3 regions of the Brevibacillus sp. GCM10020057 genome follow, and region 3 is predicted to be linked to each of the others. Evidence: predicted binding sites of a transcription regulator. Region 3 holds the regulator's gene; each other region holds the start of a gene.
The links. The regulator LexA, encoded in region 3, represses DNA repair genes until DNA is damaged. The targets are predictions, from matches to a motif close to CGAACATATGTTCG.
Positions count from the first base shown of each region.

Region 1: the regulator LexA is predicted to act here: its motif matches at 1,614-1,627, upstream of ACFSO0_RS06015 (carbohydrate kinase).
Region 2: the regulator LexA is predicted to act here: its motif matches at 4,150-4,163, upstream of uvrB (excinuclease ABC subunit UvrB).

Region 1 is NZ_JBHUJW010000021.1:15,330-22,170, reverse strand. Features, by position in the region: gene ACFSO0_RS06020 (pseudouridine-5'-phosphate glycosidase) at 1-446, opposite strand, end outside; gene ACFSO0_RS06015 (carbohydrate kinase) at 450-1,550, opposite strand; gene ACFSO0_RS06010 (DMT family transporter) at 1,744-2,703, opposite strand; gene ACFSO0_RS06005 (MarR family winged helix-turn-helix transcriptional regulator) at 2,903-3,349, shown strand; gene ACFSO0_RS06000 (FMN-dependent NADH-azoreductase) at 3,475-4,101, shown strand; gene ACFSO0_RS05995 (DoxX family protein) at 4,207-4,593, shown strand; gene ACFSO0_RS05990 (response regulator) at 4,679-5,611, opposite strand; gene ACFSO0_RS05985 (ATP-binding protein) at 5,611-6,841, opposite strand, start outside.
Region 2 is NZ_JBHUJW010000018.1:17,604-24,444, forward strand. Features, by position in the region: gene uvrA (excinuclease ABC subunit UvrA) at 1-2,077, opposite strand, end outside; gene uvrB (excinuclease ABC subunit UvrB) at 2,093-4,069, opposite strand; gene ACFSO0_RS05125 (flagellar hook assembly protein FlgD) at 4,258-5,187, shown strand; gene ACFSO0_RS05130 (hypothetical protein) at 5,277-6,841, opposite strand, start outside.
Region 3 is NZ_JBHUJW010000043.1:457,895-464,735, reverse strand. Features, by position in the region: gene ACFSO0_RS15920 (HelD family protein) at 1-1,142, opposite strand, end outside; gene ACFSO0_RS15915 (DUF896 domain-containing protein) at 1,290-1,487, opposite strand; gene yneA (cell division suppressor protein YneA) at 1,572-1,925, opposite strand; gene lexA (transcriptional repressor LexA) at 2,092-2,715, shown strand; gene ACFSO0_RS15900 (DUF456 domain-containing protein) at 2,917-3,402, opposite strand; gene ACFSO0_RS15895 (hypothetical protein) at 3,689-4,351, shown strand; gene glnA (type I glutamate--ammonia ligase) at 4,606-5,940, opposite strand; gene ACFSO0_RS15885 (MerR family transcriptional regulator) at 5,977-6,387, opposite strand; gene ACFSO0_RS15880 (methionine gamma-lyase family protein) at 6,540-6,841, opposite strand, start outside.

The sequences.
Region 1 (6,841 bases), on a different contig from region 3:
GTCTTGGCCAGCTCGGTCAAGTCTGCCGATACGTCCCACGTGATTTCTCCTTCGCGATGCACGCCGCCGATCCCGCCTGTCGCAAACATGCGGATGCCGGCAAGCTGCGCCGCGATCATCGTAGCTGCTACTGTCGTCGCCCCGATTTTTCCGCTCGCGAGGATGTACGGGAAGTCGCGGCGGCTTACTTTTTCTACGCTCTTGTTGGTCGCAAATTCCTCCAGCTCGCTCTCGGACAGGCCGATCTTGATTTTGCCGTTCATGATCCCGATGGTCGCAGGCACAGCGCCGTTGTCACGGATGATCTGCTCGACTTCCTTGGCCATCTCGATGTTTTGCGGGTAAGGCATGCCGTGCGAAATAATGGTCGTCTCCAGTGCCACCACGGGCAGGTTGTTTTCCAGCGCGTGACGGACTTCCTCTGTAAAGGTCAAATATTGTTTCATCGCTTATCGCTCCTTTTTGTAGTGATTCACAATCTCCATGAGCTGCTCCGGCTTCAGCAGCGGCGATACGGACTGCTCGGTCTGCAGCGTCAGCGCGGACGCAGCCAGCCCCAGACGGCACGCATCCGCGAATGACTCGCCGCTCACGACCCCGTACAGCAATCCCGAAGCAAACGCATCTCCTGCTCCCGTCACATCCACCACATCGGTCGGATAGGGAGCGAAATGCTCGGAGACGCCCTCGGTCTGATAGTAAATGCCCTGCTCGCCCATGGTCACAACGACGTGCTTCACGCCCCGCTCCCTGATTTTGCGGCACGCCTTTACGCAGTCTTCCGGCGACTGGATGCTCATGCCTGCGAGCAGCTCGGCTTCCTCCCGGTTGGGCAAAATGGCTTCGACTCCGTCCAATCGCTGCGGCAGCTTTTTCGCCTTGGCAGAGGATACCGGGTCCACGAACAGCGGAATGTTTTCTTCCCGGCAGCGTCCGATGATGTAGGCGAGGCAGTCGGCCGGTACGTTCGTATCCAGGAAAACCGCCTGGGCCGAGGCGATATGCGACCACTTTTCCGCGTACATTTCCGGCGTCAGCGCATCGTAAATGTCCATGTTCGCCAGCGAGACGATCATTTCCCCGTCGATGTCCAGAAGCGCGGTATAGGTGCCAGTCCGCTGGGTAGGCAGCCGCCAGACCTGGCTGATATCGACGCCGTGCTTGCGGGTCTCCTGGAGAATCCACTCCCCTTCCTTGTCTTCCCCGATGCAGGTAAACAATGACGTCTTGCAGCCGAGCCGGCCCAGATTCTCGGCGATGTTGCGCGCGACCCCGCCGCATGACTCCACGATCGTGACGGGATTGGAAGAATGCAGCCGCACCTTCTGCTTCCCTCTTGCTTTGCGGTCGAGATTGGCGCCGCCGATACAGGCGATCGTGCCCTCGTCGCGCAGGATGTACGCCCGTCCCTTGATCTCGCCGCGCTTGGTCAACTGGGCGATATATCCGGCAACCGCAGAGCGGGAGATGCCCATCAGGTCCGCCAGTTCTTGCTGGCTGATAAAAGGATTGCGGCGGATGTACTGCAAAATCTGCATTTCTTTGTCCACGGTTATCCTCCTCCCTCGCGAAATCGCAATCACAGCTTCGCTCTCAAACAAAAGTTTATCAAACAAACAAAAGTTTAGCAACCTCGTGTTCAGCGGTATTCAAGCCAAAAGCAGGCACCAAAGCAGCCGCTTTCCAGCGGTCGGCGCACGGAGATTGCGCTGCCCCAACAAAAAAAGCCCGGATTTCTCCAGGCTACATTTGTTGCTCGATGACGGCTTCTTTCGCAGTTTCCTTCGCGGCCGCCTGCCCTTTTGCCTCTTCCTTTTTCGCCAGTGCAAACACAGTCCCGATAATGCAAAGCGCACCGAGCCATTCGCATAAGCCGAAGGGGACGTGCAGCCAGACGACCGTGGCGACGACGGCGGAGAGCGGTTCGGCGCTGGCGAGCAGGCTCGTTTCCGCCGGCCGGATAAAACGCAGACTGTCTACGTACAAATAAAAGGCGATGAGCGTTCCGAACAGGACGAGGAACGCCACGCCCAGCAGCGATGTCGGCTGCCAGTCGATAGCAACGGTCTGCCAGGGACGAGTCAGGATGCACAGGCCGATGCCGCCGATCAGCATCGCCCAGCCCAGCACGACCGTCGATCCCCAGCGCTGCAGCAGCGATTGAGGGTACAAGGTGTAAAAGGCGAGCGCCAGCGCAGAGGCCAATCCCCACAGAACCGCCCCCGGCGCAATCGAGAGCTGGTCCGGCCTGCCGTTTGTAATCAGCAGAAAAGTTCCGACCAGCGCCAGCACGATTGCCAAAGTCTGCGCCTTGCTGGGCAACTGGCGGTGGCGGACGACGAGATACGCCGTCAAGAAGACCGGCCCCAAATATTGCAGCAAGGTCGCCGTTGCTGCGTTCCCTGCTTCAATAGAAGCAAAGTATGTATACTGCACGCCCAATAGTCCCAAAATTCCAAACAGCAACAGCCTGCCCAGGCCTTTTCCCGGGCGGACGATCAGCCACACATGGCTGCGGTTTTTCCCGCAGAGCGACAATGCCAGCAGCAGCCCTCCGGACAGGAGCAGCCGCACCGTCACCAGCCATTCTGTCGTAAACGAATGATGCTGCAGCAAAGACTGTGCGACCGTCCCGGACACTCCCCACAAGACAGACGCGACGAGCACCATAGCAAATCCGCGTGCGCGCGATGACACTTCCATGCCTTCTCTCCCCTGCTCTCCAGTTCATTTTTCTGTAGTATACACCGGGAGACGGCATCGGACGAGCCAAAAATCGCGGGCGCACCATGTTCTGCCATCAAGGTTTCACAATTTGACAAGCCTGCCGTGCTTCCTGTATCATTTCCTCAAATTAAAGATATTAAAAATTCCCGATACATGCCGGGAAAGGAGGAACATGATGTCGAAGCAGACGGCTCGTGACGATTCCCTCGATTTATTGGTGGTGCTTTCCCGTTCGTACAACTGGGTCACGGCCCACATCAACCGCGACATTCGCCAGCATGGCCTCAACCCTACCGAGTTTGGCGTACTCGAACTTCTTTATCATAAAGGACCGCAGCCCTTGCAGCAGATTGGCGAAAAAATCCTGATCTCCAGCGGAAACATTACCTACGTGGTGGACAAACTAGAGAAGAAGCAGTTGCTGATTCGCAAGCCCTGTCTGGAGGACCGCCGCGTCATTTACGCGGAGCTGACGGAAAAGGGCGAGAAGTTTTTGGCGGCCATCTTTCCTTCGCACAAACAAGTGATCGAAAAGGCGGTCTGCGGACTTACGCCAGAGGAACAGCGCCAGGCTACCCAATTGCTGAAAAAACTGGGCCGAGCCGCGCAGGAAAGCTTCTAGCCGGGTCCATGCGCATTGCACCCAAAAAACCGCTTGACAAAGAGCGGTTCAAGTAATAATCTTAAAATCAAGATTTACACTTTTTAAGTTAGCGACTTACATTATGAAAGGGGAATAATCCTTCCATGAGCAAAGTATTATTAATCAAGGCAAATGATCGACCAGTAGAACAAGCCGTGAGTGTGAAGCTGTACGAAGCATTCGCGAAATCTTATAAAGAGACCCATGCAAACGATGAAGTCATCGAGCTGGACCTGTTCGCCGAGAACCTGCCTTACTACGGAAATGACCTGCTGACTGCCATGTACAAAGCAGGCAACGGCATCGAGCTGAGTGCCGAAGAGCAAAAAGGCGCCGCTCTGGTCAACAAATATCTGGATCAGTTTGCTGCAGCAGATAAAGTCGTGTTCGCCTTCCCGATGTGGAACTTCACCGTACCGGCTGTCCTGCACACATACATGGACTACCTGTCCCAGGCAGGCAAAACTTTCAAATACACCGCTGAAGGTCCTGTAGGTCTGATGGGCGGCAAAAAAGTGGCTCTGCTCAGCGCACGCGGCGGCGTATACTCCGAAGGCCCGATGGCAGCCATCGAAATGGCGAACAAATACGTTCGCACACTGCTGGGCTTCTGGGGCATCTCCGACATCACGGAAGTTATTGTAGAAGGCCACAACCAATTCCCTGACAAAGCGCAAGCGCTCATCCAGGAAGGCATTGCGAAAGCGGCGAAACTGGCAGAAACATTCTAAGCCTTTTCTCATGTGAAAAGAAAGCCTCGGCCGAGGCTTTCTTGCGTCACATTATCTCAAATTAAAAATACTATAATTAAAAATAAATCAAGGAGTGATGAAAACATGATGGATCTCGGTTTGCTCTTGATTCGGTTGGTGATCGGTTTGACGTTTGCTGCTCACGGCACGCAGAAGCTGTTCGGCTGGTTTGGCGGCTACGGCCTGAAAGGAACAGGCGGTTGGCTGGAGTCCATCGGCGTCAAGCCGGGTGTCCTGATGGCGCTATTGGCCGGTCTGGGTGAGCTTGTCGGCGGATTGCTGTTTGCCGCAGGTGTAGGCACATGGATCGGTGCCATTCTGATCGCACTCACCATGCTCGTCGCCATCGTGAAGGTGCACGGTCCAAACGGCTACTGGGCTACACAAAACGGCTACGAATACAACCTCGCCCTGATTGCCGTTGCCATTGGCGTCGCCCTGATCGGCCCTGGTGCTTACGTACTGTTTTAATCGCGGAACGCTCCGGAAATCATCTTCTATATCTTCCATAGAAAGGGCTGCCCGAAGCACATGCCAGCTTCACGGCAGCCATTTCTTACGCCTTTGCCTCCATCAAAAAAACGGATAAAAACTTTCTGACGCTGATGCGACACTTGGTCGTCTTTTCCCCGGCCTCCAGCTCCTGCATGCGCTGCCGCACCTCATGAAAGTCAAACAGCCGCGGCGCGAAATGCTCGAAGGTGGGATTGGAGAAGTCTGTCAAGCCGAGCGAGGACAAATGCGTGAACGCCTGCAAAACCATGCGGCGTATGCGCTGCTCCATCGCTCGCACCTCTTTGCCGAGTGAGTGCTCGTCCAGATTGCCGTGCAGCTTGTGCAGCACTTGCGTATACAGTTCCTTTAGCTGCATGTCGCGCAGTCGATCGCCCCGGCGTGGGTCCTGCACGAGCCAGTTTATAATCATGAGCAGGTCGGACGCCCCCGCCTCGCTGGCAATTCCGAGCTGCAAGAGCAGCTGCCGCGCCTTTTGCTCCAGGCCGCTCTGTGCGTAGCGGCCGCTTCCCGCCGAAGCTGCGTTTTTTGTTTCCGGATCGGCGGTGTCCTTTCCTTTCACGTCCAGTATTTGCAGCGATTGGCGGATCGATTGCAGCGAGGCTTCCAGCTTGAGGTAGTCAGCCACCCGCCGCAGCACCGAAATAACCTCCAGGCGGTTGATCGGCTTGTGGATGAACGTATCGATTCCTTGCAAATACGCCTCCCCGATCATCTCCTTGTTTTCCACCTGGGATACCATAATGAACCGTCCCGTGAACCCTTCCGCTCGCAGCTTCCTGATCGTCTGAATGCCGTCCAGTCCTGGCATCAACAGGTCAATCAATACAACGTCCACGCCGTACAGCTGATCGATGGACACACTAATGCCATCACTGGCTTGATCGACGACCTCTCCAAGTCCGCTGTCCATAATGATGCGCTCCAGCATCCTGCGGACGACAGCATCATCTTCAATGAGAAAAAACCGTATCATCATACTCCCTCCTTTCGCAAAAGCTGATCCGTCGGCAAGCTGACCACAAAACGTGTCGTCGGGTCCCCATCGTCCATGATCCGCAAACTGCCCTGCAAGCTGTGCACAATCGCCCGGGCATGCGTCAATCCGATCCCTGTGGACGAATTGCCCTGCTGGTCAAATTTGGTCGTATACCCAGGCTCGAATACCCACTCCCGCTCTTCCGCAGGGATGCCCGGTCCGCTGTCGATCACATGAAAGGCAATATTTCGCTGCTCCAGCTCTACCGCAAGCCCGATCCAGCCGCTCTTTCCGATCGCCTCCACCGCATTTGCCACCAAATTGTTCAACACCGAGAGCAATGCGTAAATTTGGCTGGTCGACAGATCAACCTCGCATGTGAGCGTAATGTCAATCTCTTTTCCCAACATCTCTGCATACTTCTGATTGGCCCGCACGACGAGCCCGCACAGGTCCCGAATCGACAGCTGCGAAGCCAGCCCTTCCTGGTTGATGAGCTTGGACAAGCCCGCAAGCATGCGCTGCGAATCTTTTTTAACCTCGTGTACATTTTCCGCGATGTGCAGGGCGATGGACGATTCCGTATGCTCCGTGGAGAGCAGCCGCGTGTAAAGCTGGTAGCTCTCGCGGGTGATCTCCTCCAGATGGGTCATGGACTTGCGCAAGTAGAACGCCTCTACGTATAGCTCGGTGTTGATCATCCGCAGCCGGTCCAGCTCCTGCTGCCGCACTTCCCCGACAGCGCGCACCTGGCGAATGGAGAAGCTGTTGTACAGGCCGACCGCAAAAAAGCTGCGCAGCACGCCAAAAACCAGCAGCATGAAGATGCTCTCCCAGTTCGTGGCAGGGGAGTCGTTGAGCAAATGGCGCAGCTTCAGCTCCACCATATTGGAGGCGAAGTCCACGGACGCCCCGATCAGTCCGACCAGTACCGGTGACTCCAGAAACCTCCGTGCCCGGATAAAGTGGAAAAGCAAAGAAAAACTGAAGTAGTAAAAGGCCGACGGGAGATGGGTTTGCAGGCTGTCCAACCAGCTGACATCGCTCATGAGCTGATCGAGCAAGATCCGAAACCCGAGAATGAACGTCCCTGTCAACATCCCTGTCGTCAACACAGGAACAGACTGGAACCAGAGCAATCCGAAAAAGAAAGCGGCAATCCCCAGGGAAAAACGAAAGCTCCCACCGAACGGGTTGACCTTCATTTCACCGAAGAAGGCGGTTGCC
Region 2 (6,841 bases), on a different contig from region 3:
GTCCGATGGGAGACTGGTCGATGTCCACAACCTTGTCCAGATGCTCCAGGCCAAGGATGCGGCGATGCTCCCCTGGCTTGACCTTGGCCCCATTCAGATCGCGCGCCAGTGTCTTTTGCAAAATTTCGTTGATGAGCGTGCTTTTCCCCGAGCCGGAGACACCCGTCACCGCTACGAACATGCCCAGCGGAATTTTCACATTGACGTTCTTCAGATTGTTCTCCCTGGCACCCTCGATCTTGAGCCATTTGTCAGTCGGCTTGCGGCGTTCCAGCGGCACCGGAATGAACTTGCGCCCGCTCAAGTAGGCGCCGGTGAGCGATTTGGGGTCTTTCATGATTTCCTCCGGCGTCCCGGCAGCGACGACCTGGCCGCCGTGAATGCCGGCTCCTGGCCCAATGTCAATGATGTAGTCGCAGGCGAGCATCGTATCTTCGTCATGCTCCACGACAATCAGCGTATTGCCCAGCTTGGTCATGTGCTCCAGCGTGCGAATCAGCCGCGCGTTGTCCCGCTGGTGCAGGCCGATGCTCGGTTCATCCAAAATGTACAGGACGCCCATCAGGCTGGAACCGATCTGCGTCGCCAGGCGAATCCGCTGCGCTTCTCCCCCGGAGAGCGTACCTGCCGCCCGGCTCAACGTCAAATAGTCCAAACCGACATCGATCAAAAAGTTTAGGCGTGCCTTGATTTCCTTGACGATCAAGTTGGCGATTTTCGCCTCTCTCTCTGTCAGAACCAGTCCATCCACAAACTGATGCGCATCGAGAATAGACAGGTCTGTCAGCTCGGAAATATTCCGCTCCCCGACTTTTACCGCGAGGCTCTCCTGTCGCAGGCGCTGCCCTTTGCAGACCGCGCATGGCTTTTGGCTCATATAGCCCTCGATCTGCTCCCGAATGTAGTCCGAGCTGGTCTCCAGATGGCGCCGCTGCAGGTTGGGGATGACCCCCTCGAACGGCACGACCGCTTCCCGCACCTGGCCGAACTCGTTCTCATAGCGGAATTCGATCTTCTCGCCCATGCTGCCGTACATCAAAATCTGCTTCTGCTCGGCCGGCAGCTCCTCGTACGGCACGTCCATGCGAATACCGAAATGGCGGCAGGCCGACTCCAGCAACTGCTGGTAGTACGTGGAAGATTTCGGCTCCCACGCTCCGATCGCCCCATCGCTTAAGGTCCGGGTCGCATCCGGCACGACCATGTCCGGGTCTACTTCCAGCTTGACACCCAATCCGTCACACTCGGGACAGGCACCGAACGGGCTGTTGAAGGAAAAGATGCGCGGCTCCAGCTCGCCGATGGAAAAGCCGCACACCGGGCATGCATGCTTTTCGCTAAAGAGCAGTTCCTCCTGTTCCATCACGTCGACGATCACTTTGCCGTCCGCCAGCCGCAGCGCCGTCTCCAGCGAGTCTGCCAGCCGGGCCTGCACATCCGGCTTCACGACGACCCGGTCGACAACCACTTCGATGTTGTGCTTCTTGTTTTTCTCCAGCTTGATGTCCTCGGACAGATCGCGCACCTCTCCGTTCACCCGTACGCGGACGAACCCTTGCTTGCGGATGTCCTCGAGCAGCTTGACGTGCTCACCCTTGCGTCCTTGAACCATCGGCGCGAGAATCTGTATACGCGTGCGCTCCGGATATTCCATCACGCGGTCCACCATTTGCTCCACCGTCTGCGACTGGATCTCGATGCCATGCTCCGGGCAGAACGCTCTTCCTACGCGCGCATACAACAGGCGCAAGTAATCGTAAATCTCCGTGACCGTCCCCACCGTAGAACGCGGATTGCGGCTGGTCGTCTTCTGGTCGATGGAAATCGCCGGAGAGAGTCCCTCGATAGAGTCCACATCCGGCTTGTCCATCTGCCCGAGAAACTGCCGGGCATAGGCAGACAGGGACTCCACGTAACGGCGCTGTCCCTCCGCATAGATCGTATCAAAGGCAAGAGAAGACTTCCCCGACCCGGACAGACCCGTCAGCACGACGAATTTGTCCCGTGGGATGACCACATCAATGTTTTTCAGGTTGTGGGCGCGAGCACCCTTGACCACGATATGTTCCAATGGCATGAAAAAAATCTCTCCTTAGAGTTCAGCCTTCAGCTCCAGAATCAGATCGCGCAATTCTGCCGCGCGTTCAAACATGAGGTTGCGGGCCGCTTCTTTCATTTCTTCTTCCATTCGTGCGATTACCGTCAAGCGGTCTTTCTTCGGCATTTTCCTGAAATCTTCATGCGGCAGGTAGTCCGCCTTTTCCTCGGCCACCTTCGTCGCCTCGATCACGTCGCGGACGGCCTTTTTCACCGTTTGCGGCGTGATGCCATGCTGCTCGTTATAAGCCATCTGGATCGCGCGTCTCCGCTCCGTCTCCTTGATCGCCGCATCCATCGAATCCGTGATTTTGTCGGCGTACATGATGACGCGCCCTTCCGCATTGCGCGCGGCACGGCCGATGGTCTGGATCAGGGAGCGCTCGTTGCGCAGGAAGCCTTCCTTGTCGGCGTCGAGAATCGCTACCAGCGACACTTCCGGCAGGTCCAGACCTTCCCGCAGCAGGTTGATTCCGATCAGGACATCAAATTCGCCAAGGCGCAAGGAGCGCAAAATTTGCATCCGTTCGATCGTCTTGATGTCGGAGTGGAGATAGCGGACTTTGATGCCCACTTCTTTCAGGTAATCCGTCAAATCCTCCGCCATTTTTTTCGTCAAGGTCGTGACCAGGACCCGCTCGTCTTTGGCAATGGTCGCCTGGATCTCGCCGATGAGGTCGTCGATCTGCCCTTTGATCGGGCGCACCGAGATTGTCGGATCGACCAGACCCGTCGGACGAATGACTTGCTGTACCAGTTCCGGACAGTGCTCCAGCTCGTACGGACCAGGTGTAGCAGAGATGTAGATAGCCTGCTTGACCTTCGCCTCGAACTCCTCAAACTTCAGCGGACGGTTGTCCTTGGCAGACGGCAGGCGGAAACCGTGCTCAACCAGGACGTCCTTGCGCGCGCGGTCGCCGTTGTACATCGCCCGCACCTGCGGCAAGGTCATGTGTGACTCATCCATCAGAACGAGAAAATCATCAGGAAAATAGTCGAGCAAAGTGTATGGGGCATGCCCGGCCGGCAATCCCGTCAGGTGGCGGGAGTAGTTTTCGATCCCGGAACAAAAGCCCATTTCCAGCATCATTTCGATATCGTAGCGCGTACGCTGCTCCAGCCGCTGCGCTTCAAGCAACTTGCCCGCTTCGCGCAGCTCGGCCAGACGCTCCGTCAGCTCCGCCTCGATGCTCTGCACGGCGAGCTTCATTTTTTCTTCCCGCGTCACGTAGTGGGATGCCGGAAAGATCGCCACATGGTCGCGTTGACCGAGAATTTCTCCTGTCAACACGTCGATCGCTGTGATCCGGTCGATCTCGTCTCCGAAAAACTCCACGCGAATCGCCTGCTCGCTCTGCGAGGCAGGGAAGATTTCGACCACGTCCCCGCGTACCCGGAAGGTCCCGCGCGTGAAATTGATGTCGTTGCGAGTGTACTGTATGTCTACCAGCCGGTGCAAAACCTCGTCCCGGCTCTTTTCCATGCCGACGCGCAGCGACAGCAGCATCTCCCGGTACTCCTCGGGAGAACCCAAACCGTAAATGCACGACACCGATGCGACGATGATGACATCCCGCCGCTCGAACAAGGCGCTGGTCGCCGAGTGGCGCAGCTTGTCGATCTCTTCGTTGATGCTGGAGTCTTTTTCAATAAACGTATCCGATTGGGGAATGTATGCTTCCGGTTGATAGTAATCGTAGTAGCTGACGAAATATTCTACGGCATTGTTCGGAAAAAAATCCTTGAATTCCGCGCACAGCTGGGCGGCCAGCGTCTTGTTGTGCGCCATGACCAATGTCGGCTTGTTCACTTGAGCGATCACCTGGGCAGCCGTATAGGTCTTTCCCGTTCCCGTCGCCCCCAGGAGGGTCTGGTGCCTTTTGCCAGCCTTTACCCCTGCCACCAGCTCTGCGATGGCAGTCGGCTGGTCGCCGGACGGCTGATACTCCGATACCAATTCAAAACGCTCCATTCCCTCGTTCATCTCCTCATCGCGTAAAAGGTTTCTTCTTCCATTATAACACAATGCGTGCAAGATTAAGCCGAAATTCTCGAACAAATGTTTGTCTTCATCCTGCATCCCCTTTTTCCGATACTGATAGTGGAACGTGGAACGACATACCCGCACGTAAGAACCCGCACAGTAAGGGGAGGACCAACATGTCTGATAACAATACGGTAAGCAGCAGCTCGATGGTGCCGGCCTACCTAAGCTATAAAGGGAAAAAGGAATTTTCCACCGAGCTGGACAACGATGCGTTCATGAAACTCCTGCTGGAGCAACTGAAAAACCAGGACCCGATGTCGCCGATGGATAACTCCCAGTTTATTCAACAGACGAGCATGATGACAATGGTCGAGAAAATGACCAAAATGGCCACCCTGATGGAGCAATCCAACAACAGCATGCTCACGCTGGAAAAATACGAAGCGCTGGTGGGCCGCACTGCCAAGTACGATCTGACGACTGCCGATGAAGTCACCGGCGAGACGTCTACGGAATCCAAGGAAGGCGTCATCCAGGCCGTCTATATGGACAACGGCAAAATTTACTTCCGCATGGCGGGCGAGACGAATCCGGTTCCCCTCGCTGACGTAAAAGGTCTGGAGTCGCAGGGCATGACCGGAAACGCGCTGGACAGCAGCCTGAAGTACATGCAAATGATCGGAAACCAAATCTCCTACAAAACGACTACACAAGTCGATCAAGACGGCAATCCCGCCACAACGGATGACATCACTTCCGTCGATGAAGTCAAAAATGCGGTCATTACCGGCTTCTCCATGAAGGACGGAACCGCCACCTTCCAGCTGGACAACGGCGCGAGCGTGAAGCTGGACGAAATCGTCGGCATGAGCGTCAAGCCGGAAAACCAGGCGATGACAAACTCGCTGCAATACGCCCAGATGATCGGCTATACCATTACCTACAACGCCTCCCGTACGAACACGGACGGCAGCACTTCCACTGACAGTTTGTCTGGTGTCATCCAGGCGGTCAGCATGAAAAACGGCACGGTCGAATTCGTTCTGGAAGACGGCCAAAGAGTATCGCTTGGTCAAATCACCGGCTTCGCGGCCAAAGCGTAGAACATTTACGTACCGGATCAAAAAATCCGCACTCTTCCCGTCCGAAGAATGCGGATTTTTTCGTGTCGCGCTTTCGCTTGCACGCTTAACTATTGTTCGTCCGTCAGCACTTTTCCGGTCACCGCGTCTACGCGCACGGTCAGGTCTACCTTCGGCTCCCCGCCGCAGAAGCAATGCGCTTTCGACTGGCGGAAAGAAAGATCGTAGGCCAGCTTCCAGGTGACTGCCTGGGTCTGCGGATCGGTCTGGGAAAAATACGTCAGCTCCAAAGGATACGTCTTCAGGATTGCAGCGACTGCCTCCTGTTCGGACAGGGCTGAGGTTCGCGCTGGCGCGATCCAATCTGCCGGACGCCGGATCTGGATGTCTTTTACATTGCCGCTGGCCGCATCCAGCAAGATCGTGTACATTCCTTGCTCACTCGTTTGTCCCTCTTGATAAACAGGCAAGCCATTGACCAGCGGATCAGCGGTAATCAACGTCAGATTCTCATTACCTGCATCGCGCATTTGCAGCTGCGTCGTCCCCGAAGGCAACAGACGCTTCAGAATCGCTTCGGCAGTCTTCCAGTCCCGCTGCTTATCCGGCTTCCCGCTGCCATCTGCTGCGGTGCTCATGGCAAGCCGGAGAAGCTGGCCGGTTTTTCCGTCTGTCTCCAGCAGGATGTGCAGACGCTCCTTGGCGGCAACCCCCTCTGGAAATTGGCCCATCTGGTACTGCTTATCCTCAGCCGCTGTCCCCTCGCTGAAATGACCCCAGATAAAGAAGCGCCGTTCCTCCCCGTTGTCGTAGGCGGCTGTAAATGAAGAAAGCGGCAGCTTCCCTGGCTCTACGTGCGCCAGTTTTCGCACCAGGTCCTGCGCCTGCACCTCCGTCGTCGCCACCCACTTCTCGCCCGTCCCGTTCACGGCGATCGTCTGCACCGGCTGTTTTCCGGAGGACGCAAGCTCTGCCAGCCGTTTTCCGCTGAAGGCATCCAGCGCGCTGCCTGTATGCGCTCCTCTGACAACCCCGTCCTTCACAACGTAGGTGAGCTGCGCCTGCACCCGCTCCGCCTGGCTATATTCGCCGGGGAGCAAGTACACCAGCTCCAGCGGGCGGCTCTCCGCGTATTTGGCAGCGGCTTGCTGGGCAGTCAGCGCCTTCTGTAGCGAAGGCAGAGAAGACGAGTCAACGGGTTCGTACGGCTTGCCGGCAAAGGTGTCAAAAGCGACGAGCCTGCCTGTGCCGTCAAAGGTAACCAGCACATCGTAAGTATCTTCAAACGCCACGTTGTTCCACGTTTTGACCAGCCTGACGGTCGTCTGTGACTGCTCACGGGTAATCGTCCGCGGCTGATACACGCCCCCTGCCGGCTTCAGGTCCGCCACAAACGCAGCGGCTCTGTCTTTCCATTGCTGATCCGTCCACGCGACCGGTTTTTCGGCCGCTTTTGGCGCAAGCGTCAGCTTCAGCAAATCGCCCGTCCCCGAGAAAATCGCCCTGTCCGTCGCCTTCTCCTTTTCTGCAGCGGACGAAGCAAAAGTCACGCTGACACCGCTCACGCCCGGGCCGTCGACCTCACCGTCGTAGACGACATAGCGGCTGGTCAGCTCGGGAATTAGCCCAACCAGCTTCTGTACACCTTTGGAAACCGGAGCGGGAACGGGTGCGG
Region 3 (6,841 bases):
TGGTACGGCAGGTTGGCAAATTGCTGCAGAAAGCTCTGGCGGATGAAATCGCCGCTGATCGTAAAGACTTGCTTGGTTTTGCTGTATTGAAAGCTCAGCTTTTTGAACGGAATCCTCGTCTCGATGACGAAGCGGATGTACTGCTCCAGCGCATCCTTGCACGCAAGCGAGCCTTTGAAGCACAGCCTGTTGCGCGCAAGCTCCTGCTCCCGCACGTCCTGTCCGTCTTCAAAAAACAGCGAAAGCGGTTTGTCCGGGCTAAGGATTCTCCAGCCCTTGGGCAAAAGCGGCTTGACGAGGCGTGCAGCCCAATCTACGAAGGTCGATTGCTGGACATCATCCACGCCCAATTCCGGCAAGACGTCCGAGATGTACGTAAGGAACATCCGGTTAGGTGCAAACACCATGAACTTTTTCGACATCATCGTATCCTGATAGTTGTAGATCAAATACGACAGCCTGTGCAGCGCAATGGTCGTTTTTCCGCTGCCTGCTACCCCCTGGACGACGATGGGGCGTTCTTTTTCTGCCCGGATAATGTCGTTTTGCTCCGACTGGATCGTCGCCACGATATCTTTCAGACGGCTGTCATTGGTCTGATTGAGATTGGCCGCGAGAAACTCGTCGATGAAGCCTTCCTGCAAGAAATCGTCGGGATCGCTCATTTCCCGATGAATCGTTTCTTTTACCGCTCCGTCGTAGATCCCTGTGATTTTCCCGTTTTCGATGGCAAAATTGCGCTTCAAGGTAACTTCCCCACGCACAATTTCTCGTCCCATCCGGTAAAAAGCATCCTTACTTTCCCCGGAGTAATACAGACTGGCAATTGGCGCCCTCCAGTCCACGACGACCGAGTCAAACGTGTCACTGCGCACAATCCCCCGTTTGCCTATGTACACCTGATCGAGTTCGTATACTTCGTCTTTCAGAAAATCAACCCTGCCAAAGTAAGGCTTCTCGCGCCCCTGATCTTCCAGGTATCGCAAGTCTTTTGCCTTTTTGGAATTCACGACCTGCTTTACGTAATCGTCCGTCGCTTCCCGAATATCCTCGCGCAATTGCGCGATTTCCCTGTCGATGATCGCGATCGTTTCATCGAGCTTCTTCTGTTCCTGTTCGTAATCCCGATGCTGGGTACTCATACCCGTCCCTCCCCTCGTTCCTCGCTATCAAACGGCTGGCTCCACTGACAGCCAAGCAACATGTAACTCAAACCCGCTCCCCGATTTCGGAATAAAAAGACATCCCGGCGTCAAGCAAGGATGTCTTTGTTATCAACACATGATATCTTACTGTTTTCGGTCATTTTCTTCAAGGTCTTCCACATAGCGGATCGAATCCAGATTCGCCTTCAGCGACATCTTTACGGCGTCGATATACTTTTGGCGAAGCTGCTTTTGTTCGAACCTTTCTTCATCGGTCAACCCGGATTCCTTGGATTTTTTCGCCAATTCATTAATCCGCTTGATTTCTGCATCAGATACCACGACCGGTTCCTCCCCACCTGTAAGTAATGCCGCTCCATTATACCACAACATGTACACGACGCAAGCAGATCGGACACCCGCCCCTCACTCGGCAGCGGCTGCAAGCGGAATCTTCAGGTTCTGCCCGGGATAAATGATCACGCTCTCCAGCTCGTTCGCCTCCCGGATCGCCGTCACAAGCTCAGCCACATCCATGTGCGCCTCTTCCTGATAACGGGTCGCCAGCCTCCACAGGCTGTCTCCTGCCCGCACCGTAACCTCTTTTACCGGCAATGCCTCTTCAGTGCCAGAAGCAAACACCAGTTCGGTCAGCAAGTAAAAAAAGAGAGCGAAGGTGGCGAGGAACAAAATCGCATGACCTCGAGTGATCCCCAATCTTGCGCGGCGAAGCGGCTTTTTCTCGACTTCCTGTTTCTCAAAGCGGTTATGTACAGTCATGACAGACACATGAATCCCTCCTGCAAACGTACGTTCTGTTTTCTTGTTTCCATCATAAAGGAGAACGTATGTTCATGTCAACAAATAATCGAACTTATGTTTGTCGAACGCAAGCTCCCATGGTATAATATAGGAAAACATGTTCGAGAAAACCGAGGTGTCTTCTATGTCAAAACTATCAAATCGACAGCAGGCTATCATTGATTTCATCCGGAAAGAAGTGCGCGACAAAGGATATCCGCCTTCCGTACGGGAGATCGGAGAGGCTGTCGGACTTGCATCCAGCTCTACCGTCCACGGACACTTGGCTCGCCTGGAAAAGAAAGGCTTGATCCGCCGCGACCCTACCAAACCTCGCGCAATCGAGCTGTTGTCCGAGGATGACCGCTTCCAGGATGATTTTGAAGATTCCGTGGTTCGCGTGCCCGTCATCGGGAAAGTCACAGCCGGACAACCGATCACCGCGATTGAAGATGTAGAAGAGTACTTCCCGCTTCCGGAAAATATTGTTACCTCGGACAAGGTGTACATGCTCCGCGTCTCCGGAAACAGCATGATCGAAGCTGGCATCCTCGACGGTGATTACGTGATCGTGCGCCAGCAGAACGTTGCTAACAACGGGGATATCGTCGTCGCCATGACAGATGAAGACGAAGCTACAGTCAAGCGCTTCTTCAAAGAGAAAAACCACTTCCGCCTGCAGCCGGAAAACGCGACGATGGAGCCGATCATTCTGGACTCTGTCACCGTTCTGGGCAAAGTCATCGGCGTCTACCGCCTCATCCACTAATCGCATAAAAAGGAAAAAGGGCAGCTGAGGCTGTCCTTTTTTCTTTGAAATAGACGTGGCGATTTTGTTATTTCCGTCAATTATGCAAACGCCGTCACTTTTATCTAGGTCCACGACCTGTCACAAAGTCCGTTGGCGTTTTGACCAGCCGCCGCGCGACTTCCTGCCATCGCCGACACAGCCGCAAACTTCCGGCTGTCCTTACATCGCCAGGAAGAACCAGATGATCATCGTCACCTGCAGCACCACTTTGACCACGGCGCTGCCAAAAAACCCGACCAGCGAGCCGAAGCCCGCCTTGATCGCCCGCTCCAGCGGCTGCTGTTGCACGAACAACTCAACCAGGACGACGAAGACGAAGGGCAAAATGATCATGCCCAGCGGCGGGAAAGCAAAAATCCCTATCAGAATACCGAGAACTGCCGCCAGCGAAGACCATTTCGAGCCGCCGTATCTCTTGACGAAATACATGTTCGTAAGCAAGTCCGCCCCGTATAAAAGCACGCTCATGGCCGCCATTCCCCACCAAAACGACGCAGGCAGCTCGGACCCCGGTTCCGCGATGAAAAACTGGTAGAGCAAAAATCCTCCCCACAACAATATCGTATCCGGCAACACCGGGAGAAAAATGCCTGCGATGCTTAGCACGAACAGTGCCGCGACAAGAACCCACAACAAGATTTCCACAGCCACCCCTCCTCTTTGTAAGGTATACGTGTGACGCTCGGTTTCGTTGCAGCTTCATCTGCAATCGAGACATCCCCACAAACGGACTTTGCAGAACCCGTTGCCACAGTTTCGGGATGTAGAAAGTGTATACCGTCGCACTCTGTCATCATCCAGTTTCCAACCGTTTTTACTTACGCGAATGACTCATCCCTCATAGAGTAGTAACCATTTTTTTCTTACGCGTATTTTTGTCCAATCTTTCATCGCTCTATCAGAATATGTTATCGCGTGGAGGTGATTCAAGTTGAGTAAAGAAAAAGCGAAGGAGAAACATCTTGACATTCCCGCAAAGGAAACTTCGTCCAACGAGCAGTATAAACAAGCCTACGCAGATATGACCGATCTAAATGATGCCGCAAGCGCTTTTTTCCGAATCCCGGTTTTTTTCAGCCATCAGAACCTGTTTACTCTCGGACCGCCGCAGCCCCCGTTCTCTCAGGAGCAACAATTTATCATCCGAATGTTCAAGGAAATCAAGAAGGTACTTCTGTTTCCCAGAACGATCCCGAATACCGACCAGTACCCGAATACTACCCTGGAAAATATCCGCACGATGATCAACTCCAGTTACGGTACGGCAGCGGCTCTACTGAAGCCAACAAGGTCAACTGCTCAAGGCGAACCTTATTCCCCTTTCTTGCAGATTGAACCTGCAATGGCATACCAATACGGACTTCCATTGCTTCTGGTTAAGCAAGATACCATTTCAGCAGGAGGGATTTGGGGTGATGTGGGGCCACTTGCTCCTTTTACTCCGCTCATATGGTTCTCTTCTTCCGGGGTAACAGTGGATGAGTTCTTTGACAGCGTCCAGTGGAAGGAAGCATTGCAGAACTGGGCAGGGCAAGTGAGAAGTGGTTACTTTATTCAAACAGGCCCTGAATTTAAGTATACCTGCAACGACTAAACGAAATGCAACGAGTCAATGCGATGGAAATGTTCGACCGTCCCCGGGTTAATCCCGGGGTATTTGTATTGTGAATATCTCAGAAGTTTACGACCACATCACCAAGAAAATAGGAAGCGATCACATGAAGCACATATGCAATAAGATATTCGATTGAATTTGTGGGTGCCGCCAAAACGACCGATACTTTTTTGACTTCACCCACAAAAGCGAAAAAACCCCTCGCACCAGACGGCACAAGGGGTCAACGCTTTTTAGTAAGTGTTCATGTACTGCTCGCGCTCCCAATCGTGGACGCGTGTGCGGAACATATCCCACTCGATTTCTTTTGCTTCGATGAAGTGCACCAGTGCGTGCTCGCCCAGGGCTTCGCAGATGACCGGGTCTGCTTTCAGGCACTCGATCGCTTCTTTCAGCGTAGCTGGCAGGCTGTCGATGCCGTTTGCTTCGCGGTCTTGCTCGTTCATCACATAGATATTGCGGTCCACTGCCGGAGGAGCCTGCAGCTTGTTTTTGATGCCGTCGAGACCTGCTTTGAGCATGACAGCCAGAGCCAGGTACGGGTTTGCAGCCGGGTCCGGGTTGCGCACTTCGATACGAGTGCCCAGGCCGCGGGAAGCCGGGATGCGGATCAACGGAGAACGGTTTTTCGCAGACCAAGCCACGTAGCAAGGAGCTTCGTAACCAGGAACCAGACGTTTGTAGGAGTTTACCAGCGGGTTGGTGATCGCTGCAAAACCGCGTGCGTGCAGCAAGATCCCTGCCAGGTAATGCTTCGCTGTTTCGCTCAAACCGAGCTCGTCAGACTCATCGTAGAATGCGTTGACATCGCCGCGGAAGAGAGATTGGTGAGCGTGCATACCGGAACCATTTACGCCGTACAGCGGCTTCGGCATGAAAGTCGCGTGCAGGCCATGCTGACGAGCCACTGTTTTGACAACCAGCTTGAAGGTCAGGATTTGGTCTGCTGCTTGCAGAGCATTCGTGTATTTAAAGTCGATTTCGTGTTGGCCTGGAGCCACTTCATGGTGGGAAGCTTCGATTTCAAAGCCCATTTTTTCCAGCGTCAGCACGATATCGCGGCGGCAGTTTTCACCCAGATCAAGAGGAGCGAAGTCGAAGTAGCCGCCTTGGTCGTTCAGATCAAGAGTAGGTTCGCCTTTATCGTCCAGTTTGAACAGGAAAAATTCTGGCTCTGGACCGACGTTGAACGCGGTAAAGCCCATTTCCTCTGCTTCTTTCAGGACGCGCTTCAGGATTTGGCGAGGGTCACCTTCAAAAGGAGAGCCGTCCGGCATGTAGATGTCACAGATCAGGCGAGCCACTTTGCCATGCTCGTTGCCCCATGGGAATACAACCCATGTGTCAAGATCCGGCACCAGGTACATATCGGATTCTTCGATGCGAACGAAGCCTTCGATCGAGGAACCGTCGAACATCATTTTGTTGTCGAGGGCTTTGGGCAGTTGGGACAGAGGGATTTCAACGTTTTTGATAACCCCCATCAAGTCCGTAAACTGCAGACGGATGTATCTTACATCCTCTTCTTGTGCCAAACGCAAAATGTCTTCTTTTGTGTACTTGCTCACATTTCTCTCCTCCTGTCTCTAGGTAAACATTTTATATCAGTGGAAGAAGCGGGAAAGCTCTCCACGTATCAATGCATCCTCGCCGTAGCGGGAGGCATTGCGATACATGATCTGTTGCTTCAGCAGCTGGTGCAGGTCTTTTTCGGTCATTTCCTTGCGTTTTGCTTCGGAAGTCACTGTGATTTCAGAAGGAGTCTCGACAGGCATCTGCATCTGCAAAACTTGTTTGATGCCGGCAATGTTCAAGCCCTTTTCAATCAATGCCTTGATTTCCAGCAATCGATCCACATCGTTGAAAGAGAAAAGCCGCTGTTTCCCTTCGGTGCGGGCTGGCCGAATGAGTTCGTTTTGTTCATAGTAGCGAATTTGCCTCGCAGTAAGATCTGTCAATTTCATGACAATCCCAATGGGAAAGAGGGCCATATTCCGACGAATGTCATCACTCATGACTTGTCCCTCCACAATTATTTTCCTCACGCTCTATTCTATGCAAGAGAACATTCCCTGTCAACAGATGTCAGAAAATATTACGTGTCAAGGGACAAAAAAAGCAGCGAAGGGGGCATTGGACCTCCCTGCTGCTTCTCTTCTTCCATGCGTCAAGCGCCCTCGGGTATATCGAGCAATCCTTTTTCCAGCAATCCGTTCAACGCCGTTAAAATTCCGACTTTCACGTGGGAATATGTCAGTCCACCTTGCACGAACCCGAGATAAGGCGGACGAATCGGGCCGTCTGCTGAAAATTCGATGCTCGCTCCCTGGATAAACGTACCCGCTGCCATAATGACCGGGTCCGCATAGCCGGGCATCTCGCTCGGATATGGCGTCACGTGCGAATCGACAGGCGCTGCCTTTTGAATACCTTGGCAAAAGGCGATGAGCCGCTCTGCGGAGCCGAATG